One region of the Cohnella suwonensis genome, then DNA from elsewhere that is predicted to be linked to it. Evidence: riboswitches for the same ligand, from Rfam matches in the RefSeq annotation. Region 1 holds a riboswitch; each other region holds the start of a gene.
What was found. A riboswitch is a leader RNA that binds a small molecule or an ion and turns the genes downstream of it on or off. The one in region 1 is predicted to bind cyclic di-GMP.
Positions count from the first base shown of each region.

Region 2: another riboswitch for cyclic di-GMP. It lies ahead of ACFPPD_RS17135 (RHS repeat-associated core domain-containing protein); the one in region 1 lies ahead of ACFPPD_RS07085 (transglutaminase-like domain-containing protein).
Region 3: another riboswitch for cyclic di-GMP. It lies ahead of ACFPPD_RS04990 (OmpL47-type beta-barrel domain-containing protein); the one in region 1 lies ahead of ACFPPD_RS07085 (transglutaminase-like domain-containing protein).
Region 4: another riboswitch for cyclic di-GMP. It lies ahead of ACFPPD_RS11415 (DUF192 domain-containing protein); the one in region 1 lies ahead of ACFPPD_RS07085 (transglutaminase-like domain-containing protein).

Region 1 is NZ_JBHSMH010000014.1:360-8,186, reverse strand. Features, by position in the region: gene ACFPPD_RS07095 (response regulator) at 1-1,120, shown strand, start outside; gene ACFPPD_RS07090 (collagen binding domain-containing protein) at 1,300-4,821, shown strand; cyclic di-GMP riboswitch class I at 4,877-4,960, shown strand; cyclic di-GMP riboswitch class I at 4,994-5,076, shown strand; gene ACFPPD_RS07085 (transglutaminase-like domain-containing protein) at 5,090-5,902, shown strand; gene ACFPPD_RS07080 (class D sortase) at 5,971-6,651, opposite strand; gene ACFPPD_RS07075 (ABC transporter ATP-binding protein) at 6,688-7,110, opposite strand; gene ACFPPD_RS07070 (hypothetical protein) at 7,251-7,827, shown strand, end outside.
Region 2 is NZ_JBHSMH010000062.1:38,856-46,682, reverse strand. Features, by position in the region: gene ACFPPD_RS17135 (RHS repeat-associated core domain-containing protein) at 1-2,092, opposite strand, end outside; cyclic di-GMP riboswitch class I at 2,223-2,298, opposite strand; gene spoVT (stage V sporulation protein T) at 2,792-3,334, opposite strand; gene cbiQ (cobalt ECF transporter T component CbiQ) at 3,542-5,167, opposite strand; gene ACFPPD_RS17120 (PDGLE domain-containing protein) at 5,139-5,477, opposite strand; gene ACFPPD_RS17115 (energy-coupling factor ABC transporter permease) at 5,474-6,136, opposite strand; gene ACFPPD_RS17110 (ABC transporter ATP-binding protein) at 6,705-7,601, opposite strand; gene ACFPPD_RS17105 (ABC transporter permease) at 7,643-7,827, opposite strand, start outside.
Region 3 is NZ_JBHSMH010000007.1:26,985-34,811, forward strand. Features, by position in the region: gene ACFPPD_RS04990 (OmpL47-type beta-barrel domain-containing protein) at 48-5,450, opposite strand; cyclic di-GMP riboswitch class I at 5,539-5,625, opposite strand; gene ACFPPD_RS04995 (hypothetical protein) at 5,858-6,994, opposite strand; gene ACFPPD_RS05000 (preATP grasp domain-containing protein) at 7,251-7,827, opposite strand, start outside.
Region 4 is NZ_JBHSMH010000030.1:97,864-105,690, reverse strand. Features, by position in the region: gene cpaB (Flp pilus assembly protein CpaB) at 1-536, opposite strand, end outside; gene ACFPPD_RS11435 (pilus assembly protein TadG-related protein) at 570-1,487, opposite strand; gene ACFPPD_RS11430 (TadE/TadG family type IV pilus assembly protein) at 1,499-1,879, opposite strand; gene ACFPPD_RS11425 (A24 family peptidase) at 1,876-2,388, opposite strand; gene ACFPPD_RS11420 (Flp family type IVb pilin) at 2,470-2,676, opposite strand; gene ACFPPD_RS11415 (DUF192 domain-containing protein) at 2,772-3,149, opposite strand; cyclic di-GMP riboswitch class I at 3,232-3,318, opposite strand; gene ACFPPD_RS11410 (type IA DNA topoisomerase) at 3,687-6,011, opposite strand; gene ACFPPD_RS11405 (hypothetical protein) at 7,259-7,708, shown strand.

The DNA of each region.
Region 1 (7,827 bases):
GCTGGATGACGAACCGTTGGCGCTTCGAAGTCTAGAGGCCCAATTGGGCAAGATCGACGGAATCGAGATCGTCGGTAGCTTCATTAATCCCGTCGAGGCGCTCGCACAAGCCGGATCCCTCAAGCCGGACGCGGCGTTCGTCGATATCGACATGCCGCAGTTGAGCGGACTCGAATTCGCGGACAAACTTCTCGACATGGACGAATCGGTTGCGGTCGTATTCGTCACCGCTTACGACGATTACGCGATCAAAGCGTTCGAGCTCAACGCGCTCGATTATTTGCTGAAGCCGGTTTATCCCGATAGACTGGCGCTTACGGTATCCAGGCTGGAGAAACAGATCGTTCCCGGAACGGTTGCCGCCGGATACGAAGCAAGCCAATCGTCCGTCAAAGCAGCCGTGCGGTGCTGTCCTTCGCTTGTCGTCGCGGACGGTCACGGAGAGGCGCTCTCTTGGAGAACGGCCAAGGCGAAGGAACTATTCGCCTACATGATCCATAAGCGCGGGCAACCGGTTCGCAAAGAGACGCTGCTCGAACTTCTATGGCCGGACGTGGACGAGAAGAAAGGCTACGCGCAAATGTACACGGCGATCTATCGGCTTCGCAAATCGTTCGAGCACTCAGGGCTCGGCATCGAGTTGGTCAACAGCGGAGACGGATATTTGCTGAAAGCGGACGGCGTGTCGGTCGACTCGTCGGAGTGGGAGAAGGAGTTACGCGCGATCGGGGAATTGGACGACGGAACCGAGGGACGCCACGCGCTCTCGTTCGCGGCGTATCCGGGCGACTACTTATCGGAGCACGATTATGGCTGGGCGGAAGGGGAACGCCAACGTCTGCGGAACTTGCGCTACCGGCACGGAATGGAATTATGCCGCTACTGGTCCGAAAGCGACCGGGGCAAGGAAGCCGCGGACGCGTACGAGAAGCTGCTCACGGAATTCCCTTACGCGGAGGAAATCTATGAGGCGTTGATCGATCTTTACGATAGGGAAGGTTTCGGCTCTTTGGCCATGCGACATTACGAGGAACTGGAAAACATGCTGCGGACGGAATTCGGCGAAGAACCGTCCGAGGCGGCGTTACAACTGTACGAGCGGCTTCGCGCCAAATCATAATGATCGGATAATCGGCACGGATCAAACCTCTTTGGCCTTCGAGTCAAAGGGGTTCTTTCGCATGTTCGGCGAATCGGCGCGAACTTGGTCAGATTTTGTATAGTTGGCAAATGTATGCTGTATATTGCGAAGCTGTGGGCTTCAAATCGGCTCAAGCAAGGATGGAGGAATTTTTTACGATGAAAAAGATTGGATTTTTCGTATTGGCTTTATTGCTGATGTGGCAGAGCGTCAGCAGTCTAGGGAAAGTCAACGCCGCTCCCGTGTCCATTCCGGACAACCTGATTACGTCCGTAACGCTCACCGGGCTCGATGCTCACGGCAATCCTTTGCCGGCGGCGACTGCGCTCGAGCAAGGTTCGGACGTGAAGTTGGATTTCGCGTGGGAGTTGCCGAACACTCCTGATTATGAGGCAGGAAGTACGTTTACCTTTAAGCTTCCGGATGAATTCACTTTATTCAACGATATCGGCAAAGATCCGGCTTCGCCGGCTTATCTGATCTTCGGAGGCGATAACGTCGGCACGTTCACCGTGGATAAGGCCACGCACGATGTCGTCATGACGTTTAACGATTACATGGAATCCCACGACGACGTCTCGGGAACTTTGACCGTACGAACTCAGTTCGACGAGTCGAAATTCACGGGCGGCACGACGCAGGAAATCACTTTCCCCATCAAGAGCGGACCGTTCAAAGCGATGGTTCTCTTCAAACCGAAAGTGAACCAGACGATCGATAAGAAAGGCGAGCCCGATGCGAAAAAAAACCCGACAAAAATCTTGTGGACGGTAGACGTCAACAAGAAGCTGGAGACGGTATCCGGCGCGTTCGTGTCAGATACATTCCCGGCGGGGCTGGAAATCAACCCGGCGACCTTGAAAGTGTACGACGCGGAAGTCCAGTTGGACGGTTCCGTCGTACCGGGCAGCGTAACCGCCGCTACCTACAATCCCGGCATAGCCGCGGACAACAAAAGCTTTAACCTTACGTTCGGTAGCTCCATCAACAAGGCTTATCGTATCGTCTTCGAGACGTCAATTACGGACGAGTCGAAGACGAGCTTCACGAACGAAGCGACGTTCGGGGGTTCGGGGCTGACGGCAGCGAAATCGTCCGCTACCGTTGCTGTATCGTACGGCACCCCGCTCGACAAGCGTTCTTCCGGGTATAGCTCCACGACCCAGACGGTTACATGGGAAGTCGATTATAACTTCAACCAGAAGACGATAACTCAAGCGAACGCGAAGGTGACGGATAGCTTCGACGATATTCATATGCTCGTGCCTGGATCGGTACAGGTCCGCGAAGTCACGTTCGATGCTTCCGGCAATCCGGTCGTCGGCGCGGCGTTAACGGAAGGGATGGCTGACGATTATACTTTATCGGCCGTAACCAATGATGCCGTGACTCATAAAAACACATTCGATATCCAATTCAACGCAGCGATAAGTTCTGCTTACCGAATCTCTTACCAGACGAAAGCGGTCGATCCCGTCTATGCGGACGGCACGGTCCATAATTCGGTATCCTCCGGCGGCTTTAGCAAGAATACGAGCCGGAATTTCCAACAAGTCGTATTGACTAAGTCCAACAACAGTCCCGATTACGTAAACAAAACCGTTCAATGGCAGCTGCACTTCAACGGCAATGATTTCGGGATGACAAGCGCGAAAATCACGGATACGTTCACGGAAAGCGGCATCGAGCTCGATCCGGCTTCCGTCGTCGTCAAGAAGAAGAGCGGCGCTACGCTCGCCGATCCCGCGGATTACACGTTAACTCCTCTTGGCGGAGATTACAAGAAAGGTTTCGAGATCGTATTCGCCGGCAACGTAACCGAGCAAATCGACATTACCTACAAAACGAAATTCAACAATGATTGGCTGACGTCCGGTTCGAACTTCGACAATCACGCCCATGCGGCTTGGTTGGAGGGAGTAACGCCTCACGAAGCGAATATATCGAACTCGTTCGTGCCGAACGCGGCAACGAAAAACAACGGCTCTAAATCCGGTTCGTACAACGCGACCAGCAAGACGATTACATGGACGGTAGGCGTCAACTATAATCTGAAGACGCTCGCGAATGCCGAGATGGTCGACGTACTGGAAGTCGGGCAAACGCTCGTAAGCGGTTCGGTTAAAGTGTACGGCATGAACATCGCGACGGGAGGAGGCACGTCGATAGGTTCGTTAGTAGACCCTTCCGAATATACGGTCAATGTAACAGGGCAGACATTAAGCGTCGAATTCAACAACGCGATTTCCTCTCCTTACTTCATCACGTTCGAAACGAATCTCGATAATCAAATTATCGGAACGACGGCTACGAATACGGCGAAGGTGAAGGACGGGGCGACCGACGTATCGAAAGATTTGACGGCATCCGTCACGATTCCTCAAGGCGGCATCTACGTCTCGAAGGACGGCGCGCAGGACGGCGAACTCATCCATTGGAAAGTGTTCATCAACAAAGGACAATCGACCGTAAGCAGCGCGAAAATCACTGATACGCCGACGGACAACCAAGTGTTGATCGACGATTCCTTCAAGCTTTACGCGACGAATGTCGCGGCAGATGGCACGTTAACGAAGGGCGCCGTCGTTCCGGCTTCGGAATACGCGCTGACGATTAACAGGGCAGCCGACGGTACGCAATCGTTCGTCTTGAGCTTTAACAATACGATTCATACCGCATATTTGCTGGAATACGACTCTTTGATCGCCGCCCTTAACAACGAAAACGTCGGTAACGCGGTCGAGTTTTCGGGCAACGGCGTTTCCACCGGAACGAAACAGACGGATAAGAACGTCAAAGTCGGCGTTTCTTCGGGTTCGGGCACGGGAAGCGGCGTGATAGGATCGCTGACGGTCACGAAAGTGGACCAAGCGGATCATGCCATCGTTCTGCCCGGGGCCACTTTTAAGCTCGAAAGACAAGTCGGCGCGACGCGAATCTTGATTAACACGTTGACGACTGACGCCAGCGGCGAAATCTTGTTCGATAAGCTTTTGTCGGGGCAGTATTACTTGAAGGAAACGGCGGCGCCCGCAGGGTACCAACTCGATGCGGCGGAGCATGCCGTCACCATCGACTCGACTCACCAATTCGTCACCTTGTCGTTGGAAAATACGAGAAACCCTGTCGTCCCGCCAGTAGTACCGCCGGTAATCCCGCCAGTCGTGCCACCGGTAGTGCCGCCAGTGGTTCCGCCAGTGGTTCCGCCAGTCGAGCCTCCGGTTGAACCGCCGGTCGAACCGCCGGTCGAACCTCCGGTTGAACCGCCGGTCAAGCCGCCGGTAAAACCGCCGGTCACGGATACGAAGAAGACACCGGAAGACAAGCCGACGACGGGTAAAGTCGAAGTGCCGGACGGAGGGAAACCCGTCGTCAAGGAAAAGCCGAAGAACGGTACCGTCACGGTCGATCCGAAAGGCAAATGGACATACACGCCGAAGAAGGGCTTCACCGGCAAAGACAAATTCGTCATCGCAGTGAAAGACAAGGACGGCAACGAGCAAGACACGTTCGTCGATATCGACGTGGACAAAGTGCCGCGCGGCGGCATAGACGGAGAAGGCGGCAAAACGCTGCCGAAGACCGGTGAAGCAAGCCCACTGCCTTTGCAGCTGGCGGGTCTCGCCCTTGTCATCGCCGGCGTCGGGTTCCTCTGGAAACGGCGCAAGCTGTCCAAATAAACAAAAACTAGTCTATTTTTCGCGAATCTAGTATAATCAAAACAAAGAAAGCCGAACACGATAACGGCAAACCTGTCGAAAGGCAGCGACGCAATGCTACAGGGCCTTCCCGATTTTCGGATGGCAGCCAGCTACCGAAATTCCGGGCTTTTTTTGCTTCATCGCACCGAATCCCCGATAACGGCAAACCTGTCGAAAGACAGCGACGCAAAGCTATAGGGCCTTCCCGCCTGAGGATGGCAGCCAGTTACCGAAAGGAGTTTTACCGTTGAAGAAAATAATTCCCTTATTGCTGGCGATCGCGCTGGCATTCTCAGCAGCTCCGGCGGCGTTGGCGGCCGAATCGATCGATGCTGCTTGGTTGGACGCTTCCGCCGCGAACAAAGGTACGGTCGGCATTACGCTCGGTTCCGACACGGATAAGTTAACGAAAGCGAAAGTCTCGAAAGACGGGCGTTCTTACACGTATACTGTATCGAAAGCCGATGCCGAACATCCGGTATGGCTTCCGCTTCAAATGGGGAACGGAACGTATACCGTCACGCTTCTGGAGAACGTCAAAGGAAACCAATATAAAGTGCTCCGCACCCAAAAGGTCGACGTGAAGCTCGACAATGCGACCGTCCCTTTCTTGAACGCGGTGCAGAACGTGAACTGGAAAAACGCGGAAGATGCGGTCGGTAAGGCGACGAAGCTCGTGAAGGGCGCGAAGACGAACGAGCAAAAGGCGAAAGCGATTCACGCCTTCTTGATCGGCGCCATTAAGTACGACAACGAACTCGCGAAGAGCGTTACCTCGGAATATATTCCGGATATCGACGGAACGCTGGCCTCGGGCAAGGCGATCTGTTACGGTTACGCTTCCTTGTACGCCGCGATGCTTCGCAGCCAAGGGATCCCGGCGAAGCTGGTCATGGGTACGACGAGTTACGTCAAAGGCTATCATGCGTGGAACGAAGTGTACTTGAACGGAAAATGGGTCGTCGTCGACGCTACGGTGGACGCAGGGCTGAAAAAAGCGGGCAAGCCGTTCAGTTTCGCGAAATCGGCTAAAGAGTACGCGGCCGAGAAAGTGTATTGAGAGGATAACGGAAAAAGCCGGACGCGAAGTACTCGCGTCCGGCTTTTTGCTCTTTCCGTCCTATCTTGCTAGCTAACCAGCTTCGCTTGCACGATCAGCCTGTGCGTCGGATTGACGAGCGGGTCGCACGTGATCAGCGTAAGCATCGCGAGATCCCCTTCGTTCTCCAGCACCGAGAGGTCGGTCGGCTCGACGACTTTGATACGGAATACGTCATATTCGTACGAACGGTCTCCGGCATCGATCCGAATGCGGTCGCCGACCTTGACTTCGTTCAAGCGGTTAAACAGCCGACCCTTCGTTCTCGCGCGATGGGCGGCGATCGCAGCGTTGCCCGGTTGGCCGATGGCGGCCGTCTCGGTCATATGGGCGGAGGCGTATTTCATGTTCGCCTTGGTGGCCCCTTCCAATATCGGCAGCTCGACGTCGATGCCCTCGATGGTCAGAACGCCGAGGGCGCCTTCCGTTTGTTTGTCTATGGCCGGGGGCGGCGACGGCACGGTCTCGTCCTCCGGCGGTTGCTGGCCGAGCAAGCCGGAAAGCCGCTCGTATTCGACGGCAAGCGGAGTAACCGGGGCACCTGCCGTCGATGTCGGACGTTCCAGCTTCCGAAGCAATTCATTTTGACGGTGGTCGTCGTACTTTTCCCGTAGATAAGGGTAAGAGAGCAGCGCGAGGCCGAGCAAGATGAGGGCATAGGGTGCTTTGCGCAGGATGGGATTTCCTCCGTTCGGGTTCGTTCGCCCCATTATACCCGTGCCGACTCGACAATTTCTATACCGGAGTTACACGGTCTCTGCGGCGGCTCGTCCGTCGGTTTCTTCCTTCTCTTTGGAACGCATCAGGTATCCGTCCTTCAGCGTTAACTTGCGATGGGCGACAGAAGCGACTTGTTCGTCGTGGGTAATGATGACGAACGTCATGCCGCGCTCTTTATTTAATCCGCGAATCGTATCGAGAAGCTGCCGTTCGTTGTCGCTGTCCAAGCTACCGGTCGGTTCGTCCACCAGCACGATGGGCGGGTTCAGCATGAGCGATCTCGCCACGGAGACGCGCTGCTGCTGTCCGCCGGACAGCTCGCCCGGGTAATGGTCCGCGAATTCGGCGATGCCGACTTGCTCCAACAGCTCCATGACGCGCGCTCCGCGCTTGGAGGCGGGCGTTCCGCGAAGGACGAGCGGAAGCTCCGCGTTCTCGTAGGCGGTCATGCCGGGGGGGGGGGGGACGGGCTATTCAGCAATCTCTCAGCGCATACTTAGCCTAAATTAAGCTTCGTCTCATCCGCGGTTCAGATTTCCGGTCCATAATGAGCGCGTAAGACCAATTCCTGCCAAGGAGGCAAACGAAGATGAAAAACAAGGCGAAAACTTTAGGCATAACGGCAGTACTGGCGCTGATGATCCCGATGTCCGCGTATGCGGCAACGATCACGGGCAACTCGGATCCTTCATCCGCGAGCAAAAGCGAAGCGGCGCAGACGCAAAATGGCGCAGCGGGTTGGGTGAAAGGAGGTTTCGGCCGGGGAGGCCAAGCGGTCGGGCAAGAAGTGCTCGACTTGCTGAAGCTGGATAAGGCGGCATACGAGGAGAAGGCAAAGGCGGGAGCGACGCTGGCGGAAATCGCCGAGCAGCAGGGAGTGACGAGGGAGCAATTGAAGGCGGCATTGACCGCGGCGTTCGATAAGCGCCAAGCGGAGCAGAAGAAGGAGTACGCCGACAACTTGGACAAGCTGATCGACGGCCAACTGCCCGCCGGGATGGATGGCAGGCACGGAGGCGGCAAATTCGGAGCGGCTCCGGATTTAACGTCGGCCGGACAACTGCTCGGATTGACTGTCGACGAGCTGAAGACGCAACTGGAGTCGGGCAAGTCGCTAGCTGATCTGGCCGCTTCCAAAGGCGTGGAAACGCAGAAGCTGATCGACG
Region 2 (7,827 bases), on a different contig from region 1:
TGATGCGCCCGGACGGGCTCTGCTCCGCGATCACGTTGTCGGCGTCGTTGTAGCGGTATCTTGTGGTACGGTTCAGCGGATCCGTCATGCGGATCAGATTGTTCCCGCTGTAGGCGTACGTCGTGGTCGCCTGCTGCGGTCCATCCGCGGTCTGCACCGTTTCCGTCATCTCCGTCGGATGCATAGCGGCATCCCAAGACAACTTATAGCTACGTCCCGGCTGACCGACCGTCGCAGTGTTCGAATCGTAGTCGGCGCTCAGGAATTCTTCCGTATTGTCTTGGGTGCGCGTCAAGCTCATGCGGGTGACGCGGTTCTGATGGTCATACGACCAGACGGTCGTGACGGATTTCGGCGTTTCTCCCTCGATTGCAGGATCGTTCGTACCATTATCGATGACTTTGACGATCCGGTGCAGCAGTTTGTCGTAGACGAAACGGGTCATTTTACCGAGTTCGGGTTGTGCCGGAACGGGCGAAGGCGCACGGTAACCGATCATCATGCCGTCTTGGTCGTAGAGAAAGAAAAATTTGCGTTTGTTGCCGCCGACCTCATTGCCGAGCCCATCGACGTCCGCAATGACAGTGGATTTGAGGTCACCTGTATCCGGCGCGTAGTTAAAGTAAGCGATCGCGCCCTGTTTGTGATCCCATACTTCCGTAATGCGATTATCCGTTCCGTACGGGGTCGAAACTTCATCCCACCGGAAAGAGAGCTGCGTCGTATAGCGATCCTGAATCAGCCAGAAGCGGCCGTCGTTATGGAAACGGTAGCGCAGTTGATTCGGCCACTCCAGAATGAAGGCATCTCTATCGTCCGAGCTGGAATCTGGGTCGAACCTCAAGTTCGGATAATGCTGCTGCTGCCCGTTGGCATAGGTAACGTAATCTTTATCGCCGACCTTCTTAAACCAATACAACGTCCCGTCGAACCCTTGCCATGTGATGTTGTCGTCATCCCATTTGGTTAGGCGAGAGTCCAGGCTGAAGCTCCAACCGTACCCGAGCTTCCCATTGATCCGGTTCTGGTGGTTGTACGTCAAATAAAAGTTCAAATCGGTGCCCGCCTGCTGCTGCATGAACCCGTCGAACTTCTCGGTTCCATTACCGGTGGCGAGGTTGATGCGCACGTCCTGCCCGGAGACGACACCGTCCGCGTGCGGCACGTTGTCCGCGTCGCCTGTGCCCGAGACGTACGGGTACGCTGGCAGCGTGACGGACGTAACATGGTTCGCTGCGTCCGTTGCGGTAATCGTCAGCGTCTCCCCGTCGCTTGGCTGGAAGGAAACCGCGTCGCGCAGCGGTTGTTTGCTAGTCCAGGTTTTCGAAACGTTAGCTGCACCCGAAACAGTCAGCTTGGACAACCCGCCGACGAAATCGTGCGCTTCCACGGCAAGACGGCCTCCGCCGAGCGGATGGATGCCGACGATGTCCGGCGCGGTCCGGTCGAGCACGACCAATTGCTTCTCCGAATCGTAGCTCGGAGCGGTCAGCTGCGTCTCCGTCGGATCGTCGCCAGGTTTGGCCGGCGGCTTCACGAACGTAACTTCCGGTGCATCCGCCGATAGCTCCCAGAAATAATAGCCATCTGGGAGAGCTTTCCCTGTATCGTCAACCGCTTTCCATACATATGTATTCGTACCGTTGACGTCAACCCGATCGTTGACCAACGTATAGGTCTTCTTCTGAGCCACGTCTTCCAGCTTCACTTTGACCGTGTAGCCCGAAGGCGGAGCTCCCTGCGGGTCACCGTATTGGGCTTTCTGGGCGGCAATCCACTTCTGAAGCGTGTCGTTCCACGAGAACGTCATTTTCTCGTCCTCGTCCGTCAAATAAGCCGGCGTGTCGGCTGCCTTCAAGTTCGGTCCGCCTGAACCTGAGCGTATCGGTCCGACGTCCGGATGCGCTTCGAGCACCTTGTCGCCGGTAAACGTGTAATATTGGGGCGTTTCCGTTATGTCAGGCCCGTCGACCCAAGCTTCGCCGCCCGAGCCTGCGGTCAAGTCGGCAAACGCGTCGCCCAGCCTGTTCGCCGCGTCCGCCCATACGGCGGCCGGAGCCAATCCAAACAGCAAAGATACGATGATTGCCAAAGCTAAACTGCGGACACTGCGCCTACTTTTCCTCATTCTCTTACACACCTCTACCTTTTGATATTCGAAAAAAGAAAAAAGCCGCTACGCCTAAGCGTGCGGCAACGTAAATGATCGATGCGGCTGCAACTTCGGCGGTCTGGCGATCCAACGTGGGACCCATGACTTTGCGCCCCCACCTTGCGGTGGGTTTGCCTTTATCGGTGTTTCTTATGTTCCTGATTATACCAGAAATGTGCGACTTGGGAATCGTATTTTGCAAATTATTGTAGAATCGTGCCATTTATTCGGGATGAACGTCCTGTGCTCATGGTCGCAAAACAGATCGCTAGTGGCGGTGACGAACGTGCGTGTAATGGATCGATTATAACTAGTCGGCAACGGCGTCACCCTGTAATGTGCCCGCGCATCGTCACTTCGCTTCGGGTGATTCTCGCTTGAATAAAGCGCATCAGCTAGTGATCTGGGGGAACGCTATTTCGGCGAATCGCGCAAACGTCCGTCCCTCGTCAGATAAGTTGATGTCATCGCTTTATCAGCAGGCCGGCCGACAGCGTCGCCGCGCAAAAAAGACCCGAGCCCCGCATCCGTTCGATGCGTCCAATAGCCCGGGTCTTGCGAGTGCGCGCGATACTTCCGCAAAGCTTCTTCAGCGTCCGGAGGGCGCCGAGGACTTCTTCCCGCAGCCGTCAGGCCGCGTTACTGCTCCATTTGCTTCGCGAGGAACCCCGCGGCCGTCTCGACCATCTTGCTCTCCATCTCGCCCATGGTCACTTGATCGTCCTTGCTGAGGAGGACGACGGTGCCGATCGGGTCGCCGCCGGCGACGATCGGGGCGACGACGAAGGCGCCGATCGTCTCGTTCCCGTCCTTCAGCACCTCGTAATTGCCCGTGCCGGACTCCAGCACGATTTTGCGATTCTCCATGCAGTTCTCCAAGACGTTCCCGATCGCCTTGTCGAGGTACTCCTTCTTCGAAGCGCCGGCCACGGCGATGAAGGTGTCTCGATCGGATATCATGGCGATATGCCCCGTGCTCTCGGAAAGGGATTCCGCGTACTCCTTGGCGAAATCGCCCAATTCCCCGATCGGGGAATACTTTTTGAGGATGACTTCGCCATCGCGGTCCACGAAAATTTCTAACGGATCGCCCTCCCGGATCCGGAGCGTGCGACGAATTTCCTTTGGAATAACGACCCTGCCTAGGTCATCGATACGGCGTACAATCCCGGTTGCTTTCATGCTCGTGTTGCCCCACTTTCATTGGTGTATTCGCACAGCGGCCGCCGGCTTCGAATGACTTGCCGGCCTTTATGACGAACGTTAGTACAATCGGAAAAAGGTGACATTGAACCGTAGATGTAGTATTCAACCTCTCCCATTTTCTTATGCGCTCGCCCACCGCTGGAGAAAACGCCCAATTGCAACCGCTTTACCCCGCGTCGCGCTTTAGGAAGGCGGCATCCCCTTCGTCTGGCGCGGCTTGCTCTCCGCTGCTTCCGCGCCCCCGCCCATGCGGACGAGCTTCCAGATCAGCTGCGCCGCTTCCTTCACCGAACGGGGACGGTAGCCCTCCGCGCCGCTCAGCATCCGGAAAGGGCGCGCCAACCGAGGCAGATGCAGCGACGCCTGCTCGATCAGCGCGTCGTCGAAGAGCAGCTCCGTCGTCCCGCTCGCGAGCAGCTTGCCGTCCTTGAGGAGCAGAATCCGATCGGCCCATTCCGCCGCGAAGTCGACGTCGTGCGTGGCGATCAAGATCGTTAAGCCTTGACGCTGCATGTCTTCGAGCAGCGCCTGCAGCTCGTCCCGGCCTCTCGGGTCGAGGAACGACATCGGCTCGTCGAGAATGATGAAGTCCGGCCTCATCGCGAGCACGCCGGCGATGGCGACTCTGCGCTTCTGCCCGTAGCTGAGCTCGAACGGAGATCGGGTTCTCATCTCGCCCATCCCGACCTGGCGAAGCGCCGTCTCTACCCGCTCCTCGACCTCCGCCGCGGGCAGCCCCAGATTGCGCGGGCCGAACGCGACGTCTTCCTCCACGGTCGTCGAGAAGATCTGGTCGTCCGGGTCCTGGTACACGACGCCGACCCTTCTGCGAAGCCTTTCCCCGTTATGGCGGTCGACCTTCTCTCCGAACAGTCTCACTTCCCCTGCCTGGGACAATTCCAATCCGTTCAATAAGGAGATCAGCGTCGACTTTCCGGCTCCGTTCGGTCCCATCAGCGCCGCTTTCGAGCCGACCGGAATATCGAAGGAGATTCCGTTTAACGCTTTGATTTTGCCGTAGGCGAACCCGACTCCCCGCACTTCCGCCGCCATCGCGTTCTCGCCCATCGTCCTCTTCTCCTCTCCGTCTCTCGCGACCCGCGCATCGACCGAACTTCCCGCCGCGACGCCTGTCGTCTCGCCTGTCTCCAGCCCGCCTCTGGCGGACATCGCGATGTAGATCCGCTTGCTTCGCTCGTAGGCGCGCAGGAAGAGCACGCCTGCCAATTCGCCGAATCGCTTGTAAGCGCGCTTGCTCCACCACAGCCCCTTGAAGCTCATCCCCCGCGAACGCTGCGCCTTCATCATGCCGGCCGCTTCCTCCTTAAGCAGGAAGAAGTACCGGACGATGAGCAGCATCAGCTCCAGCAGGACCGCCGGTACGCCGACCGATCTCAGGCTCCGCAGCAGCACGAACAACGGCGTCACCGTCAGCAAATAGGTCAACAGCAAGTTCGCGCCGACGAGCTTGAGCAGCAGAACGGTCGTTTTCCGAAGGCCTTCGTCGGTCGCGACGTACCCCCATACCTCGAACGCCGCCGTCCCCTCGGTATGGAACGGGATAAAAATAGCCGCCCCCGCGCCGAAAGGCAGCAAGAGCAGCAGACGTCCGACGATCGTTCTGAAGGAGACGCCGCACCACAGCAGGAGAACGAGGAACGCTCCCGCCGCGATGCCGAGCGGAAGCGGCCGCCCTGCGATGACGACCAGCGCCAGTAGCGTCAGCACGACCCACAGCCGATGCTTCGGCTTGGCGATCAGAGGGCGAATATGTTCCGGTTCATGAAGCGTGATGATCGCCTTTCCCATCGCCCTTATCCTCCTCGTCCTTCGCAAGCCCTTTTAACAAATACAACGCGCCGAACAGCAGACCCGCGCCGACGATACCGGCGAGACCGCCCTTTACGAAGGGGGAGCTTACGCCGGGGAATTGATAGTCCGCAAGCCAAGCTTTCCGCTTCGGCTCCTTGGCCTCGTCGATGAACCCGTGATTGATCGCCACCCGCTCCAGCCCGTCCGGATGCGGAGAAGCGAAGTAAGAGATCGCGCCGGCGGCGATCAACGTGACCGCGGCGACGACGATCCACTTCTTGCGGTTGCTTGTCGCTTTCTCCTTCATCCCGCCGAAGCCTCCTTGCCCGCGGCCGCGTCCGGGGCGATATCGTCGAACGCGACCTTGCGTTCTCTCAAATAAGCGACGACGAGCGCCGTGATCAGCCCTTCTCCTAGCCCGATTAAGCTGTGCCAGCCGGCCATCGCCTTCAGCGCCACGCCGATCGGGAACGTATCCGACCACGCGAGCAGGAGCGATACGCCGCAAGCTGCGGCGACGATCGAGCACCACGCGCTGACGAAGCCGACGGCGCGGGAAGCCCGTTCCTTCAGCACGGCCGTTCCCAGCCGATAGACGCCGTATCCGACGTAGGAGCCGATGACTCCCGTGCACAGGATGTTGGCCCCGAGCACCGTTAATCCCCCGTCTTGGAAGATCAACGCCTGAATGATCAGCACGGCCGCCATGATGACGACGCCGACCGCGGGGCCGAACAGGATTGAGGCCATCGCCCCGCCCAGGAAATGGCCGGAGGTCGCGCCGGCGATCGGGAAGTTCAGCATCTGCGCCGCGAAGATAAACGCCCCGATCAACGCGATCTTCGGCACTTCCGATTTCACGAGCGTGAGCCGGGTTTTCCTTAAGCTGTAAGCCACTGCCCCCGCGCCTAGAGCCCCTGTCGTCACGCAAGCCTTCACGTCTAAGAATCCGTCCGGAATATGCACGAGAATCCCCCCTTATGGCGATAGGTGTCCGACAAGCAAACACGCATTCGTTGTCCTTAGGACGACGAATTAGCTTTGCGTAGGGATCAGATGAGTAAAAGGACATCGAAAACTTATACGATCTGATCCGATAAAATAACAAAGCCCGGGGGAGTAGTGGCCCCGGGCAAGCCCGCTTTTTTCTATTTTACCAACCGCCGTTCCTTACCGTCAACGCATATGTCAGATATGATGACAATCTGCTGCTTCTAAGCTGCAGGGCAATCGCTTACGAGATCAACGGATCGGCAGGAGCCGTTTCGGTCAAGTCGACCGATGCGATAACTGCCATTTTGACTGTTATGACTGTTCATGGAACCCGTCCCCCTTACTTAACGGCCATCTTGACCGTTAAGTCCTCTACAACCCCCAATAGACAGAGCAAATGGGAACTTTAACCGCCCAATTGACTGTTAACCATCCATTAAGATGTCGTTTGTTTATTGACAACGGTCATTTTGGCGGTTATTCCTTATCGGATGGGTAGCGTCTCGCGTTTTCGTAAGCGATTGCCCTGTTCTAAGCCGCCTTATTCCTTATGCTTGAGCAACCCCGCCAGCTCGCGTCTGAGCTTCAGGAATTCCGGATGCTCGCGGACTTCCGCGGTACGTTCCGCCGGAAGCGTCACGGGAAACTCGCGAAGGATGCGTCCCGGCCCCGCGCCCATGACGACGATTCGCTGGGACAGGAAGATCGCTTCGTCGATGTCGTGCGTGATGAACAGCACGGTCGTCTTCTCTTTCTCCCAGACGTCGAGCAGCGTCTCCTGCATCTCCAGCTTCGTCTGCGCGTCGAGCGCACCGAACGGTTCGTCCATGAGCAGCACTTTCGGCCCGTTGGCCAGCGCCCTCGCGATCGCCACCCGTTGCTTCATCCCGCCGGACAGCTGCTTCGGATAATGGTTCGCGAACGCCTCGAGCCGGGTGATGCGCAAGTAACGATTGGAGATCGCTCGCCTTCCGAGGATCGACGCGCCGTTCAGCTTCGGGCCATATTCGATGTTCTGCCGGACGGTTAGCCATGGGAACAGCGTATATCCTTGGAAAACCATCCCCCGGTCCGCGCCCGGCCCGACGACTTCGTCTCCGTCCACGGCGACTTCCCCTTCGTCCGCTTCCTCCAAGCCCGCCACGATGCGAAGCAACGTCGATTTGCCGCAGCCGGACGGCCCCAGAATCGTCACGAACTCGTTGGCCCCGATCTCGAGATCGATGCCGTCGAGCGCGCGGAATTCCGCCTTCTTCTTGCCCGACCGGAACGACTTGCCGACGCCCCGGATCGCGATCGCCCCGAGCGTCTCGTTCGCCGTATTTTCCGCCGATGATGCCTCAGGTACCGACGCGTCCGCCGTATTTTCCGCCGATGCTTCGTCCTGCGCCGATGTCTCCGCTTCCTCGACCGCCAACACTTCCGCCGTTTCGCTCATCGTCTATTCCCTCCTTCAACAATGCCGTCATATGTGCGCCGTTACGCCCAAGGGAACAACCGGCGGCTCAAGAACGCGAAGATCCGGTCGCTGATCAACCCGATCAGTCCGAGCACGATAATGCCCACGAAAATCTGCTCCGTGTTCAAGAACCGTTGAGCCTTCATGATCGTGTAGCCGAGACCGCTGTTGACGGCGATGAGCTCCGCGACGACCAAGTACGTCC
Region 3 (7,827 bases), on a different contig from region 1:
AAACAAAATCCCTCCGAGGTTGCTCGAAGGGATCTTTTCTTTATTTATTAACTTTGGATTTTGACGGTTTTTTCTCCGACTACCAGAATGCCGTTGACATAGCCGCGGAAGTGGAGGGTAACCTCGGAACCCGTCCAATTAAAATCGGAGCGTTCGAACTTGAATTGACCGAGCTTCGCCTGATTGTAATAGCCATTATTGCTATTGAGGGCCTTCACGCCGTTAAGCGTTACGCTATTCAGATCGAAGCCTTGGCTGTTGTATCCGTCCGGCAAGTCTACGCGAACGGTGAACACTCCTTTATTGCCTTTGATGACGGTAGGAGTTACCGTAATCGTAGCCTGAAGGAAAACCGCGAACTGTTTTTTCAGCGTGGTAGTCAAGCCCACGGCATCTGTTACGGTTACCGTGACGGTATAGATTCCCGGCTTATTCACGATCAACTCGCTGCCGTTCGTTACCGCCGTTTCCGTCATCGAATCCGGCCCCATGACTGTCATTTTCTCATCGGCCACTCCCGAAAGCTTATCGGTCGCCGAATAAGACAATTTCAGCGCCGTTCCTGCTTTCACCTCTTCGTTCAGATCCATCGTAACGACCGGTGCGGACTTATCGATTTTGACGTCGGCCGTACTTGCCGTTTCGATGTTGCCGGCCTTATCCACCGAGTAGAAAGCAATAGGATGAATGCCTTCATTGCTCACCGTGAACGAGCTGCCTTCCCGGTACTCGGAACCGTCGATCGCGTAAAATGTTTTCGCTGCGCCGCTTTCCGCGTCCGTTGCGGTTAATGCGACGGCCACATCTTCTTTAGTCCACGTCGATGGAACGTTAGACACGGTCACGGGCGCCGTTCCGTCGACTTTCGCTTCGACCGTATGCTCGGCTTCTTTGTTGCCCGCCTGATCGATCGAGTAATACCGGATTTGATGGATGCCGTCGCCGCTCACCGTGAACGAGGTACCTTCCCGGAACTCGGAACCGTCGACCGAATAATACGTCTTCGCTACGCCGCTTTCCGAATCCGTAGCCGTCAAATTCACTGCCGCCTCTTTCGGATTCCAACCTTCAAGAGCATTCGAATCCGTCACCGGCGCGGTCTTATCGATTTTCACTTCGATTGTATGAGCCGCTTCCTTATTGCCGACTTTATCCACCGAGTAGAACGAGACCTTGGTCACGCCAGCTTGATCGACTTTAACGGAAGTACCCGCAATATATTCGCCTTCGTTCAAGGAATAGAACGTGCCCGCGACTCCCGTCTCGTTATCCGTTGCCGACAAAGCGACCGTTTGGCTTTCATTTGTCCATCCGCCGGGGAATTCCGCGGTCGTCACCGGCGCTTCCGTATCGACGATCAGCTTGGCGACAACGATATTGGACTTGTCCGATTCGCCGAACGAGTTGCTGTAAGAAGCGACATAGTACTCATGATCTTTATAGGACAGATCCGAAACCGTGAAAGACAAGTTATTTAAGTTCTCCGTCAGCGATACCGGCTGGCCGTCGACTATTTCGTAAACATTATAGCCGTTGGCATAGGTGATGAAATTCCAGGAAATCCGGGCGCTTGTATCGCTTAACAACTTGATAGAGGCAACCGGAGGCTCCATAATCGGGAACACGATCTTCTCGGTCACGCGATTCGAAGGCGCGGACTCGCCAAAACGATTGTTATACGCGGTTACTTCGAATGAATGCGTATCCTCCGACAGGTTGTACGCTTTGTAGCTCAGAGCCGCACCTTTGTAAATTAACTGTCTATTTCCGCCCGTCAGCTTATATACGCGATATTCGTTCGCCCAAGCAGCCGATGACCAAGTTAGCGTCATATTGTTGGCGTTGAATACGGTCCCTGCCACGACGGGAGGCTGAACGACAGGCCACACTAATTCAAAGTCGGAGACGGCTCCGATCGGAGATTCGCCGAACCGGCTGCTGTACGAATGAATCACGTAACTGTAGTCTCCGGCCGGCATGTTGACGTACGTGGCGGTCGTGCCGGTTACCGTGCTTTTCAACACCTTCTGCCCGTCTACCAATTGGTATACCCGATAAGCCGTCGCGAATGTTGCGGCGTTCCATTTCAACGTAATATCGTTCCCGTTCGCAACGGTTTTCGTTAAATTGCCCGGCGCCTGCATGATCGGCCAGTCCAGCGTGAATTGGAGCTCGCCGCCTTCAGGCGATTCGCCGAAACGGCTGCTGTAGGATCGCACCGCATAGCTGTAATCGCCTTCAGGCATATTGGTGAACGTTAGGGTCGTTCCGGTCTGCGTCTTCTGCAGCACTTCCGTGCCATCGACCACCTTATACAGGTTATAGCCCGAAGCATAGGTGACGGCATTCCACTTCAAGGTAATGTCATTGCCGTTCGAAATCGTCTTCGTAAAGCCGCCCGGCGCCTGCATGACCGGGAATACCAGAGTAAACGCAAGCTCGCTTCCCGCGGATTCGCCGAAACGATCGCTGTAAGAACGCACCACATAGGTGAATTCGCCGGCAGGATGATTGGTGATTGTGACCGTCGTCCCGGTCTGAGATTTCACCAACTTTTCCTGTCCGTCAACAAGTTGATATAGCTTGTATGCCGTTGCATAGGTCACGGCATTCCATTTCAAGATCAGGTCATTGCCGTTTGCAATGCTTTTCGTGAAATTGCCCGGCGCCTGCATGACCGTATTGACAAGCGTTAAGGTCAACGGGCTGCCTTCCGGCGATTCCCCGAAGCGGTTGCTTATGGCATGCACGATATAAGTGTGCTCGCCGGCCTTTACGTTCGTTTGCGTCGAGGTCAGCGTCGTAACCGAGTTCTTCAGCACCTTCTGACCGTCAACCACTTCATACACTTTATAAGAATTTGCATAAGCGACGGCCGTCCAAGTCAGCACGATATCGTTTCCGTTCAGAATTTTGTATGCAAAGCTACCCGGTGCGGCCACTATCGGAAAATCAAGCGCAAACGTGATTTCCGCGCCTTCCGGCGATTCGCCCAATATAGATGAAACGGAGTGAATCTCATATTGATATTGGCCTTCCGGTTGATTCGTATACGTCGCGGCCGTGCCGGTTACCGTGCTTTTCAACACTTTTTGACCGTCGACGAGTAGATAGATTTTATAGCTCGTAGCGTAAGGCACGGCTGTCCACTTTAAGAGGATGTCATTGCCGTTTGCGATGCTGTATGTCGGATTGGCCGGAGCCTGCATCGTCTGCCCATTAAGCGTCATCGTCAGTAGAGTCCCTTGCGGCGACTCTCCGAATCGGGTAGATACGGAATGGACTTCATACGTGTATTCGCCCGGCGACATACCCGTGTACGTGACGGTTAGGCCGGTTACCGTGCTTTTAAGAACCTTCTGACCATTAACGATCTGGTAAACTTTATAACTTGTCGCATAAGCGGAGGCATCCCAGGTCAGGGAAAAGTCCGTCGCGTTTTTAATCGTTTGGACCAGATTGGCCGGCGGCTCCATCGTCGGGTAAACCAGAGGGAAGGAAACTTGGCTGCCTTCCGGCGATTCGCCGAAACGAGTGGAGAAGGAATGGATTTCATACGCGTAATCGCCTTGCGGCTGATTGGCGTAAGTGACGGTCGTGCCGGTCACCGTGCTTTTCAACGACTTTTGTCCGTTAGCGATCAAATAGACCTTATAGCTCGTCGCGTTCGCAGTCGCTGCCCAATTCAGAACGATATCATTGCCGTTCGTCAACCGATATTGGGCATTTTCCGGTGCGGCCATAATAGTGGCCTCTATCGTCAATTTTACTTCGCTGCCTTCCGGAGATTCCCCGAAACGGCTGCTATAGGAATGCACCTCATAGGCGTATTCGCCGGCCGGCTGGTTGACGTAAGTCACTGTAGTTCCGGTTACCGTGCTTTTCAACGCTTTTTGACCGTCGATGACTTGATAGATTTTGTAGCTGTTCGCGTTAGCTGACGCCCCCCAGGTTAGGACGATGTCGTTGATGTTTTGCAGCTTGTACGCAAGATCGGGAGGAGGGGCCATGGTCACCGCACCTAACGCGAACGTAACTTGGGCGCCTTCCGGAGATTCGCCGAAACGGCTGCTGAAAGAATGCACCTCGTAGGTATAGTCGCCGGCCGGCTGGTTGACGTAGGTCACGGTTGCGGTAGTTACCGTGCTTTTCAATACTTTTTGACCGTCGACGACTTGATAGATTTTATAGCTGTTTGCGTTCGGGACAGTCCCCCAGGTCAAAACGACGTCGTTGATGTTTTGCAGCTTATAAGCGAAGTTGGCCGGCGCAGCCATGACCGTGGCCTCGATCGTGAACGTGACCGGAGTGCCTTCCGGCGATTCGCCGAAACGGTCGCTGTAAGCATTCACTTCATAGGTATAGTCTCCGGCCGGTTGGTTGGCGTAGGTCACGGTCGTGCCGGTTACCGTGCTCTTTAATATCTTCTGACCGTCGATGACTTGATAGATTTTATAGCTGTTCGCGTTCGCGGCGGTCGTCCAGGTCAGAACGACATCGTTGATATTTTGCAGCTTGTAGACGAGACTGGCAGGTGGCGCCATCGTCACAGTGCCCAGAGTGAACGTGACAGGGGCGCCTTCCGGCGATTCGCCGAAACGGTCGCTGTAAGAATAGATCTCATAGGCGTATTCGCCGGCTGGTTGATTGGTATAAATGACGGTTGTTCCGGTTACCGTGCTCTTTAGCGTTTTTTGCCCATCGACTACTTGATAGACTCTATAATTCGTAGCGTAGCTGACCGCATTCCATTTCAAGCTGACGTCGGTAACGTTCGAAATGATAACCGTGGCGTTACCGGGCGCCGTCATTGTCGGAATAATCAAGTCGACTTCAACGGGAGCGGAAAGCGGGGATTCCCCGAAGTTGGCGTTCTTTGCGGTAACCGCATACCGATAAGCTCCCGTCGGCGCATTGGAGACTGTATAGGTAAGCGCCGTTTGCGTTTTCACAAGCGTCGTCTGGCCATCGGGTTGAACTTGGTATAGATTGTAGCTTTGGGCATACGGGGAGGCCGTCCAGCTCAAGACGATGTCATTGCCGTTTTTGACCGTATACGACAACGTCGGCGCGGCCATGTCCGGATAAGCGATATTGACCGTAATCGGGGCGCATGGTCCCGACTCTCCATTCGGACCTAAGGTCGATACCACGTAAGTATACTGTCCTTCCGGCAGACTATTGATCGTGAAAGAGGTCGTGCTTGACGTGCCGCGGGCGATCAGCTGACCGTCGGTAATCTCATAAACTTTATAGCCGGTTGCACCAAAAACCGCGCTCCATGTCAACTTAACGTCGGTAGGCGTCAATGCTTGATAGCTGAGATTGCTTGGAGGCAGCATCGTGTTGTCCGTCTCTGCCGCGAAGCTGTTCCCGGCCGGGAGTAGAACCTGCACCAATAGGAGAAGCGAAACCAGGAAAGAAAGCTTTTTGGATATGCGTTTTTCCATGAGAACCCTGCCTTTCTTCTTGCGAATGGGATTTTGAGCAAAAAAAATAAACCTCGCCAAGGTTCATAGTAGAATCGCTATGATTCCTTGTGGCAACCGGCTGCCTTCCGCTCGGAAGCGGGTCAGGCCCTTGGCTTTGCGTCTCATGATTTCTCATGATTTGCCTTTTTCACTTGGTTGTTGCGACTTTGAATCTAAATTCATAATAAATTGTCGTATCCCGTTATGTGAATAGGCCATTTGTACCAGGTTAGGCAAAGCGGACTAAGCGTGCCCGCCGAATATAACTTTTCAACGTATGCCAAACAACCTCCATTTCCGCTTTTTCGGCGGATCTGGAGGTTGTTTTGATGTTGCGAAGGTGCGGCTATCCCGGAAAGGTCCCGGACAATTCCCGGCCGTACCCCTTATTTGGCGTTGATCCGCTGTTGAACCCGCGCGGGAGCGGTCGACTTGGCCTTGCCGCCGAGCAGCTTCAAGTAGGTCTTGTAGTGGGCCTTGGCGGCGTTCTTCTGTCCCAGCGTCCATTCCGCATCGGCGATATTGAGATAGGCCACCGTACGGCCGGGAACGAGCTTGATCACGTTAGCCAGAACCGGCACGGCTTCCTTGTTGCGACCGGCCAACGAGAGGTAATAGCCGTAATCGTTAAGCATGCCGACGTAAACGCCCAGACCGAGACGAGCTTCGAGATAGAGGCTGTCTTCCGCGCCGACGATGTCCGCCTTCGTTAACGTACCGTCCACGTAGCCCCAGGTTCCGAATGCGTCCGCGTACTGGGACAACCCGTAATCCAGGTATTCCACCGCTTTTTTGAAATCGACCTTCTGAATTTGATTCGCCTTCTGTTGGGCCAGCTTCAGCGCGGGCGCGGCAAGCGTATAATTTTGTTCATACGCGCTCGGGTAATAGGCTATTTCCGTCTCGTATTGCTCCACCAGCTTCTGGATGTCCTTCAGCTTCAATAGGCGCTCTTTCTCTTCGAAATATCGCTCGGAAGGATCGTCGTATTCATGGGAGATGACGTAGAACCGGTCGCCCGCCCATTCCAGTTCGACGAGGGACCGAAACGCGCTGTAGGGGGCTTCGGTCCAAATTTGAACCAAGTTGCCCGTCGTCGTGAATTCAAGCTTGGCCATGTTAAGGAACATATACCCTTCGTCGCTGCTTGCCGCCCGGTCCAGCAACCGGACATCCGACGCGTCCTTGTTCGATGCGATCAGCACGAGTTCGATCCACTCGTAATTGTAGACGAAGGCCATGAACTGCCTCTCGTAGCCTTGCGGGTTGTTGCCGAGATCCACCTCGTAGAAGGATTCCGGGACAATCGCCTCCGCGTCCTCCTCGTAAAGTTGTAGAGAATCGATGAGTAAATCCTTCAGCGACGGGTAAACCTTTGCGCCGTCCGCCAGCTCGCCCAGATTGACGGGCTCGATCTCTTCTGCATCGCCCCCTCCGCCTTCGGCCGCCGTCGCGAACTGCGCGCCGGCGAGGAAAAATATTGCGATCATCAGGGCAAGAATTCGCTTGCTCCAAATTGTCATGTTCATTCCGCCTTTTCGTCGTTCGAAAATCGCCTGCGCGAATTTTCTTTATCCCATCGTATCAATCGCGGCCGCATCTGGCAGTCACTTTTCCTCCGGTTCCGGTCACGTGACTGCTGTCATATAAACTTCTTCGCCAGAGAACAACCGGGGATTACGGGAATGGGACAGAGACGGTAAAGCTATACATGTAAACACGAATCAGGGCACCCCTTAAACGAGGGTGCCCTGATTCTGGTTCGATAGAAAGCCGTTTTTATGGCGCGATAGTGCGGCTTGACGGCTCCCGTCCCGCCTGCGCACGCCGGGGCAGCTCCCGCAGAACCTGCTCCAGTCTCATGCCGAGCCGTTCGACGAGTTCCCAATCGCGCCCGGCAATCAAGGCGAATATTCTTCCGGCGTACATGCCGTCGCTCTCTTCCTTCGCCAAGGGAAGCGTTCCGGACGTGTAAACGAGAACCCCTTCCCTGTTCTCGGGACGATAAAGCAATCCCTCGCGGTCTAAGACGGCGCATAGCTCTTCATAATCCAGCCGTTCCCCGGACGCGAATCGAAAATACCGGGAGAACACGCGAGTATCCTCCCCGAGCACCCTCTCGAGAAACGAGACATAAGTGGACAAGGTAAACCGGCCGTTGATCTCGACGATCGGGATGATCGTCCCGTCGGCCGTCACGATGGAGTCCACCCCCGCCACGCCCGTATAGCCGATGCCGTGCAAATACCGGCCGATATCCTCCCCGTACTCGCGGTATCGACGCAGCATTTCTTCTCCGAGATCGGCCGGCATTTGCGAGCCGATATAGACCGTTTCCCTCAGCAGCTGCCGCTTG
Region 4 (7,827 bases), on a different contig from region 1:
TCGGCCTCCGCTTCGACCATCCGTCTGCCGATCGCGAGTACGTGCACGTTCTTCAGCAGCTCCGTCGATACGACTTGCTCGGTGATTTTCTCCTTCTTCGTGAACACGACGTCGACGTAATCGCCCGGTTCGATCAGGTTCGATACCGATTGGACGATGTTCACGCCGATCGATACCGCGCGATAGCCGCTTCGCACCTTCTTGGAGACGAATTGAGCTTCTTCCTTTTGATCCTTCAGATGATTGGCCAGCAGTACCTCCCCTGCGACGAGATTGGAAGCCGTCACCTTGCCGTCGGCTTCCGTCGGGCTCGTGAGCGCATGCGCGTGCGCCCCGGACATCGGCACTTGAATGATCTCGAGCATCCCGGAAGACAGCTTCGTGTTTTCCCTGACGTCTTGCTTGACCGCCACGACGTTGACGAACTCCGTGTCGTCCGCCGGCGCTTCCTTGTACTGCTTCATGTAATTGAAAAATAATAGCGTCGTCGCGACTCCCATCAGGAGCGCGGCTATTAATATCAATTTCGATCTCATCGGATGTCACCTGTCCTCAGGGTAAATGTTGGGCTACTCGACCAGCTTGATCCCGAACGCGCCTTTGTCCACCGTGCCGGGCTTCGTATAACCGGTCGCGGTTCTCTCGATGAACATGCCGGTAATCGAAGTGTCCTTGCTGGACATCGGCTCCGAGATATAGAAGTAAGCGAACCCGGTCACTTTGATTTGCTTGAGTTGTCCGTCTCCGTAGTCATACGGCTTGTATACCGGAATGAGGATCACTCGGGGAGAATCCCGATGCGAGTAGTCGCCCGGCGGATAAGGGTCCGAGTCGATGCGAAGCTGCACGCCGTCCCTCGTCTTGCCCGCGATGTTCCCCGTCTGCGTATCGATAACGTCTCCGATCTCGATTTCGTCCTGGTAGCCGTATTTCAAGTTGCTTTCGTATGTATTGGCGCCGGGACCGCCTAACGCCAAGATGCCGAAGTAGCCGGTATCGACGCCGGAGCTATCAACCTTAAGCTTGTAAGGTTTGTTGTATTCGAGAGGAATGGACTCGTCGATGCCGAGAGGAGCCGCGCCCGCCGCTGCCGCCAGCGGCAAAATCCGTGCCGACGCTTGGACGTCCACCGATACGCTTTTCTTGCCGAACAGTCGGCTGAAACTAAGCGGAATTTGCTTATGCAAGCTGACGCGGACGTTCGATTTCATTTCAATGTTCGATTCGGCCAAGCTGTCCCGTTCATGGTGCTTGTTCAATATGTCGTCGATTACCTGTTCTACGGTTGCTTGCTGACCCGTTAATTCCTGCGCTCCCGATAGCGCCGCCGCATTGGCAACCTTCTGCAGGTGACTCTTGGCGGCATACATCGTGCCTCCGTCGACGACGAGTCCCGCGACGGTCAAGAGCAACAGCAGGGACATCCCCATCAATACGATCGAGCTGCCCTGTTGTTCCCGTAAGAGCTTCTTGGCCTTCCGCAACATTCTGCCCCCTCCTATTCCACCCGGATCGTCGAATTCGCGGACAGTACCGGAGCCGGGATGATTTCCGTCATTAATGGCGTAATCAGCGGCAAGGAATAAGTTAATTTGACGGTAATATCGTCTCCGTTTTTTCTGGTCGCCTGTCCCGGCGTGATCGTCACCTCTAAGTCGGAGGCGTCTCCCACGCGAAGATGATTTTTGGCGTAGTCCGCGATTTCCGCGTCCCCCTTGCCGAGTCCCCCCAGCCTAACCGCTTCCTGCGTCGTCATATTCAAGCTGGCGTAAGCGAACATGAGCCGTCCGATATCGACGACCCCGCAGATTAGCAGCAGCAATAGCGGGAGCAGCAGGGCGAATTCGACGAGCGACTGCCCTTTCTGTTCCTTGATCATCCCGCTCCCCATCCTCTCAACCACAAGCATACGGCGGATCCGCCCGCGATGGCGACGCCGTAAGGATACGCTCCCGAAGTCCAAACTCCATGGATGGCGGGCTTAACCCTGAGCCTTAGACACAGCAACACGTAACCGACGAATCGGATCCGGTCTCGGAAGCCGTTCTTGAACAGGACGATGCCCAGCGCGATCAATCCGCCGATCAACGCCATGTACACGGACGTCGCCGCGACGAACGCGGCCCCCTTAAGCGTTCCGACGAGCGCCAGAAGTTTCACGTCTCCCGCGCCCATTCCGCCGAGCATATAAGGAATAAGAAGGATCCCCAAGCCGAGCGCGAAGCCGAGCGACGAGAATGCGATACCCGCCCAGCCGTCCGCGAAAGCATGTATGCCGATTCCAGCCGCGAGCGCCGGGAAAACGACGGCGTTATAAATTTTCCTGTTCCTGAGATCGGTTACGACGCACGCGATTATCGCCATTAACAGAATTGCATTGGCCCACACGACGGTTCCTCCGTTTCGGGGATTAAAGAAGGCCATACGTTCTCGACGTATGGCCTTCCGGGCATCCGCAGACGCAGCCGCTTACGGGGTCGTCGTTGTCGTCGACGTCATTTGGGTTTTGGCGTCGCCGACCGTATCTTCCGCGTTATCGAACAAGGCGATAATGTGTCCGCGCAGAGCGATCAAAGCCGCTACGACCGCTACCGCGATTAGGCCAAGCACCAAGCCGTACTCCGTCATCCCTTGACCTTGCTCGTCTTTCACCAGTTGTTTGAATTTGTTCATCATTTTTAATTTCCTCCTAATAGTGGGTTTAATGGCTTTCTCGTTATTCAGAATTCATAAGTTTCACGCTTATCCCTCTCTGAATAACCTCCGCAAAGCTACTCTGTCGTCGCCTGGGACGCCAGAGGCGTGTTTGCTTGAAACACTGCCTTCTGTCCTAGCCTGACGCATGCACGTTCGAGCGTTCCCGCCGGGAGCTCCACGACGGAGCGCGTCCCCCGGAAAGCCGTTCCAAGCTTGCCGGGATCCAGCCGCAGCTGAATACCGACGATGCGATCCTCTTCGTCCAGATGAAGGACATCGATCGGATACTTCATGAAAAAAGAATGCACTCCCCGGCACGGTCGAATGTGCAAGCCGGACCCTTCCGATAGCGAACCCGTCAGCATAAGCCCTCTGAATCGCCGCGGGAAGGAATACGCCTCCGCGATTCGATGGCCGACGAGCTGTCCGCTCTCTTGAATGATCAGCTTCATTCGACTGAAATCCCCCCTCCATACGCAAAATAACCCACCTTTTCCCGAAAGGAGGGTTCATTAAAGAAACTCCCCTTCATCTTTCGGCAGCTGGCTGGCATCACGCTCTCGCGTTTTAGCCCCTATAGCTTTGCGTCGCCGACTTTCGTCGGCTTTGCCTTTATCGAGATTCAGCGGAGCGTGTCGTTCGCTGGTTCGATGTGTCTAATCATAAGCGGCGAAACGAAGTTCCTTGAATCCATCTAATTCCTCAATTTTCTGAATATTGCGTCATGCCGAACGGCACGGATCTTATCTAGTCCGAATGAACGAGTGCCGATAACTTAATAGGCTAATAGATCAATCTCCAATAAGTCGCAATGCTCTTGAACCGCTCGGCGTTCGACTTTTTCCTTCATGCGCGAGTCGAATGGAAGAATAAACCACGATTAGTTCTGGAAGCGCTTACCTGCATCTTGCGAACCATGATGCGCGCCATGTAAAAAAGGCTAGTCCCCGGCATCGGGACTAGTCTTTTTGTCGCGTATTCGGCGAAAGTCAAATTCGCTCGAGCGAAAGCTCGCCCGTTTCCGCCTTTTTCAGCACGATGATACCCTCGTAAGCTTCGCCTTCGGGAGTCTTGAATTTCAATTTGCCCGTCTTTCCTTTCTCGACGAGCGCCTTGACCATCGCGTCGGTTAACGTCCGGTCGAAGCTCTCTTTCCAGATGACGAAGCCGCACCCCGTCTTATAATGGCTGCAACCGTATCCCTTGCGTCCCATGAAAATATGGCCGCCGCACCCTGGACGCGGGCATACGCCGATCGTGCCGGGCTGTCCGCCCGCCGCTTCCGGCTTGGCGGCTGCCGCTTTGGCGTTCTTGCCGGGCGTCGCGGCGGATGACTTGGCGGCTGCCGCCTTGGAGGACTCCCGAGCCTTCTTCCGGTCGTCCGCCCCCTCCTTGCCTTTGCCGCCTTTCGCGGACGGCTCGGGCTTCGCGAACGCGTTCCTCGCCGCCGGCCGTTGAACGCTAACCTTGTCGATGATCAACCTCGTAAACCTTTTGACGTTGCCCATGAACGTGTCGGCCGACGCTTGTCCGCGCGAAATTTCCGTCAGCCTGCGCTCCCATTGGCCCGTCATCTCCGGCGACGTGAGCAGCTCGACGCCCGCTCCGCGGATGAGCTCGATCGCCGTCCGTCCCTTCGGCGTGATCATGATCTTCTTGCCTTGCATGTCGACGTAACCGACGTTCTTCAGCCGTTCGATCGTCGCCGCCCGCGTCGCCGGCGTACCGAGTCCGGAATCCTTCATCGCGTCGCGAAGCTCCTCGTCCTCGATCTGCTTGCCCGCGCTTTCCATCGCCTTCAGGAGCGTGCCTTCCGTATAGTGCTTCGGCGGCTGCGTTTCCTTCTCTTTCACTTCGACGTCGGAACAGACGACCGACCCGGCCGGATCGATCTCGAAATGCGCGTCCGTCTCCAGCGTCTCGTCTTCCGCCGATCCCGCTCCGTCTTCCTTGTCCTTGCCGCCGTCCTTGGAAGAGCCGGACGAAGACGGCTTGGACGACGGCGCATCCGCGGCGTAAATGACCTTCCACCCGAGCGATAGCAATTGCTTCACCGTCGTCTTGAACGTTTCCTTTTCCACCTCGGTGAGAACGGTATGTACTTTATACTCCGCCGCCGGATAGAAGTGAGAAAGGAACCGCTTGGCGATCAGGTCGTACAGCTTGCGCTCGTCCGGGGAAAGCCCCTGCGGCTTCTTCATCGTCGGCATGATCGCGTGGTGATCCTCGACCTTGGCCGGGTTGCACACGTTCTTGTTGTTCACGTGAACGAACCGCTTGTTAGCGCCCTGCACGAAGTCCCCATAATCCGGAGAGCTTCTCATCGCGTCCAGAATCTTGTGCATCTCCGGGATGTTCTGCTCGTTAACGTAGTTCGAGTTCGTCCGCGGATAAGAGATGACCTTGTGTTTCTCGTACAGCGCCTGCGCGACGTCGAGCGTCTTCTTCGCCGAGAAGCTGAACTTGCCGTTCGCTTCCCGCTGCAACAACGTCAGGTCGTATAGCTTGAACGGATACTCCTTCGTATCCTTGACCTCGTAGCTCGCGATCGCTCCCGTCTTGCCCCGGACCTTGTTCGCGATCGCTTCCGCCTTCTCCGGATCGGTCAGCCTGTCCCCTTGCCAGATGCCCTTATACGGCGCGGCGTCCCCTTGAGCGAAGATCCCGGTAATGTCGTAAAACTTCAGCGAATCGAACGCTTCGATCTGCTTCTGCCTGTCGTAAATAAGCGCGAGCACCGGCGTCTGGACGCGCCCGACGGACAGCAATTCGTTGTGCTTCGTCGTGAACGCGCGCGAGCCGTTCATGCCGATCAGCCAGTCCGCTTCGCTTCGCGCCCTGGCCGCTTGAGTCAGGTTGTCGTATTCCGTATTGTCCTTCAGCTGATCGAAGCCTTTGCGAATCGTCTCCGCCGTAAGGTCGGATATCCATAGCCGCTTCACCGGTTGCTTCAGCGACAAGTGCCTGACGATGAGGGAGAAAATATGCTGCCCCTCGCGCCCGGCATCGCACGCGTTAACGAGCTCGCCGCTTCGGGCCGCCAGCTCTTCGATGACCTTCAGTTGATCCTTCGTATTCGGGTTCGGCAGCAACTTGAACTGATCAGGGATGATCGGCAAGTCGCCGAACCGCCATTTCTTGTATTTCTCGTCGTAGAGGTCGGGCTCCGCCAATCCGATCAAGTGCCCGATCGCCCACGTGATGATATAGTTTTCTCCTTCAAGATAGGAGCGTCTATTCTGAGCTTTGGGCTCGATAACGGAGGCGATATTGCGGCCCATATCGGGCTTCTCCGCGATGACCAACGTCTTCAACAGCGCTCTTTCCTCTCCGTTCATAGTCTTCCGAATCATACCATGACGGCGCGGGTTGTGCTATATTTCGCTCGAGCCCGCAGGGCAATCGCGAACGAACGAATTCTGTCGGCGCAGCGCAAAGAAGGCTTGAAGTGGATCATGTACATTCTCTTCTCGATGACGCGGTTCAAAAAAGTACGTCCTCTCCGTATCCTGCCGCACCGACCAAGGACGCCGTTTATTCGCTCAAGGGCTCCGTTCGTTCCGAAGAAGGTCGTTCGCCTCTATGGGCGGATCTAACGCCCTGTTCTCTCCGAGAACGACGCCCGTGCCTTATCCGCTGTTCATTATCGTCGGAGAGCACGACTTGAATCTCGCGCGCGATGCCGCAACGGAACTGCATCGGCTAGAGCCGAGCTCGCGGCTCGCCGTTATCCCCGGAGCCGGTCATTGCGCGAACGCGGACGCCCCCGACGCATTCAACGGCATCTTGGATGCCTTCCTCTCGGATTCCCGCTCGTCAACTCGGCCGCGATTATGCCGCCGGCCAACCGACTCCGTCCGGTATTTGGCGAATATTTGTCCCCCACCCCGGGAATCTCTAAAAAAGCAATATCCTGCAGCGGCATGCGACGGACCAGCATCTGAATATGCACGCGCATCGCGTGCCCGACGGGTAGCCCGTTCGCGCGCCGGATGACCATGAAAGGCGCCGGGTCCGGCGCGGCGGGCGGCACCGCCGCCGAGCGTTAGATGCGCGACAGCCTCGGCTCCGGCGCCGACGTGCGCACCGTGACTAGCCTGGAAGCCGTCGCGCTCATCGACCGTCTCCGCTCGGGTGCCGAATGCTCGCCTACGTCGATGTCCCGCGATCTTCGTAAACTGCTGGAGCTTGCGAAGAAGTAAGTATGCAAGGTCCCTATGATCATTTCGCAGATGCATCAGGAGCCCCCGGCTAACTAGCCGAAGGTCTTACGTTATCTCTACAACTTTATTCGCGCGAGCACGAGGATCGCCGACAACAGCATGCCGCGATGCCGCGCGCGAGGAACGTTTCGGGCGGCGACCGTCAGCGCTAATATGAGCAATAACACGCCGCGACGACGATTTTCGCGCCCCTGCGCCCTGCTCGCTTACCTTGCAATCGCGAATGCCGCTGTTAAAATCTACATGGCGCCCAAAGCGCCGATAACGGGAACAATCTTCCCCATCCCTGCGTCTATTGGATAACGCGAACGGAACTTTAACGCCAGGAGTGAACGCCCATGATTTTCCTTCGTATCGGCCATGCCTCGCTGATCCGCGTAGCCGCCTTGTTGTCCGTCGTTCTCGGCGCTCTGTACATGCCTTCCGTGTTCCATATTCCGTCCGTTCTCTCCGGTCTAAGCCAAGAGATCAGCTCGGAAGAAAGGGCCGTGAAGCTGTGGGCGGTCTGCTCGCTATACGGCGGAATCATCATGTTCGCGGGAACGTTCGTCTCCCGTCTATCGGGTTCCCCCTTATTCCGCCGCCTCCTGTGGGGCTTGACGTTGCTGTCGGCGGTACTGCTCATCGTCGCGCAGCTCCCGCCGCTTTTCTGGTGGATGTACGTGGGGAGCGCCGTCCTCTCTTGGCACAGCGGCGCCGGCATGCTCTCCCACATGCTCGTGCTCTTGATCGGCTTCTTGGGTGGGCTGTCCACGATTCAGCCGGCCGGCCGCCATTCCGCTGAATGATGAGGCTAAAACGATATGATCGTGCGCTATTATAAAGCCTGCGAATATGCAGGCTTTGATTCTTTTCTAGCCCTAAAAAAAGATAAAACCTGCAAAAGCGCAGGTTTTGAATCAAGCAA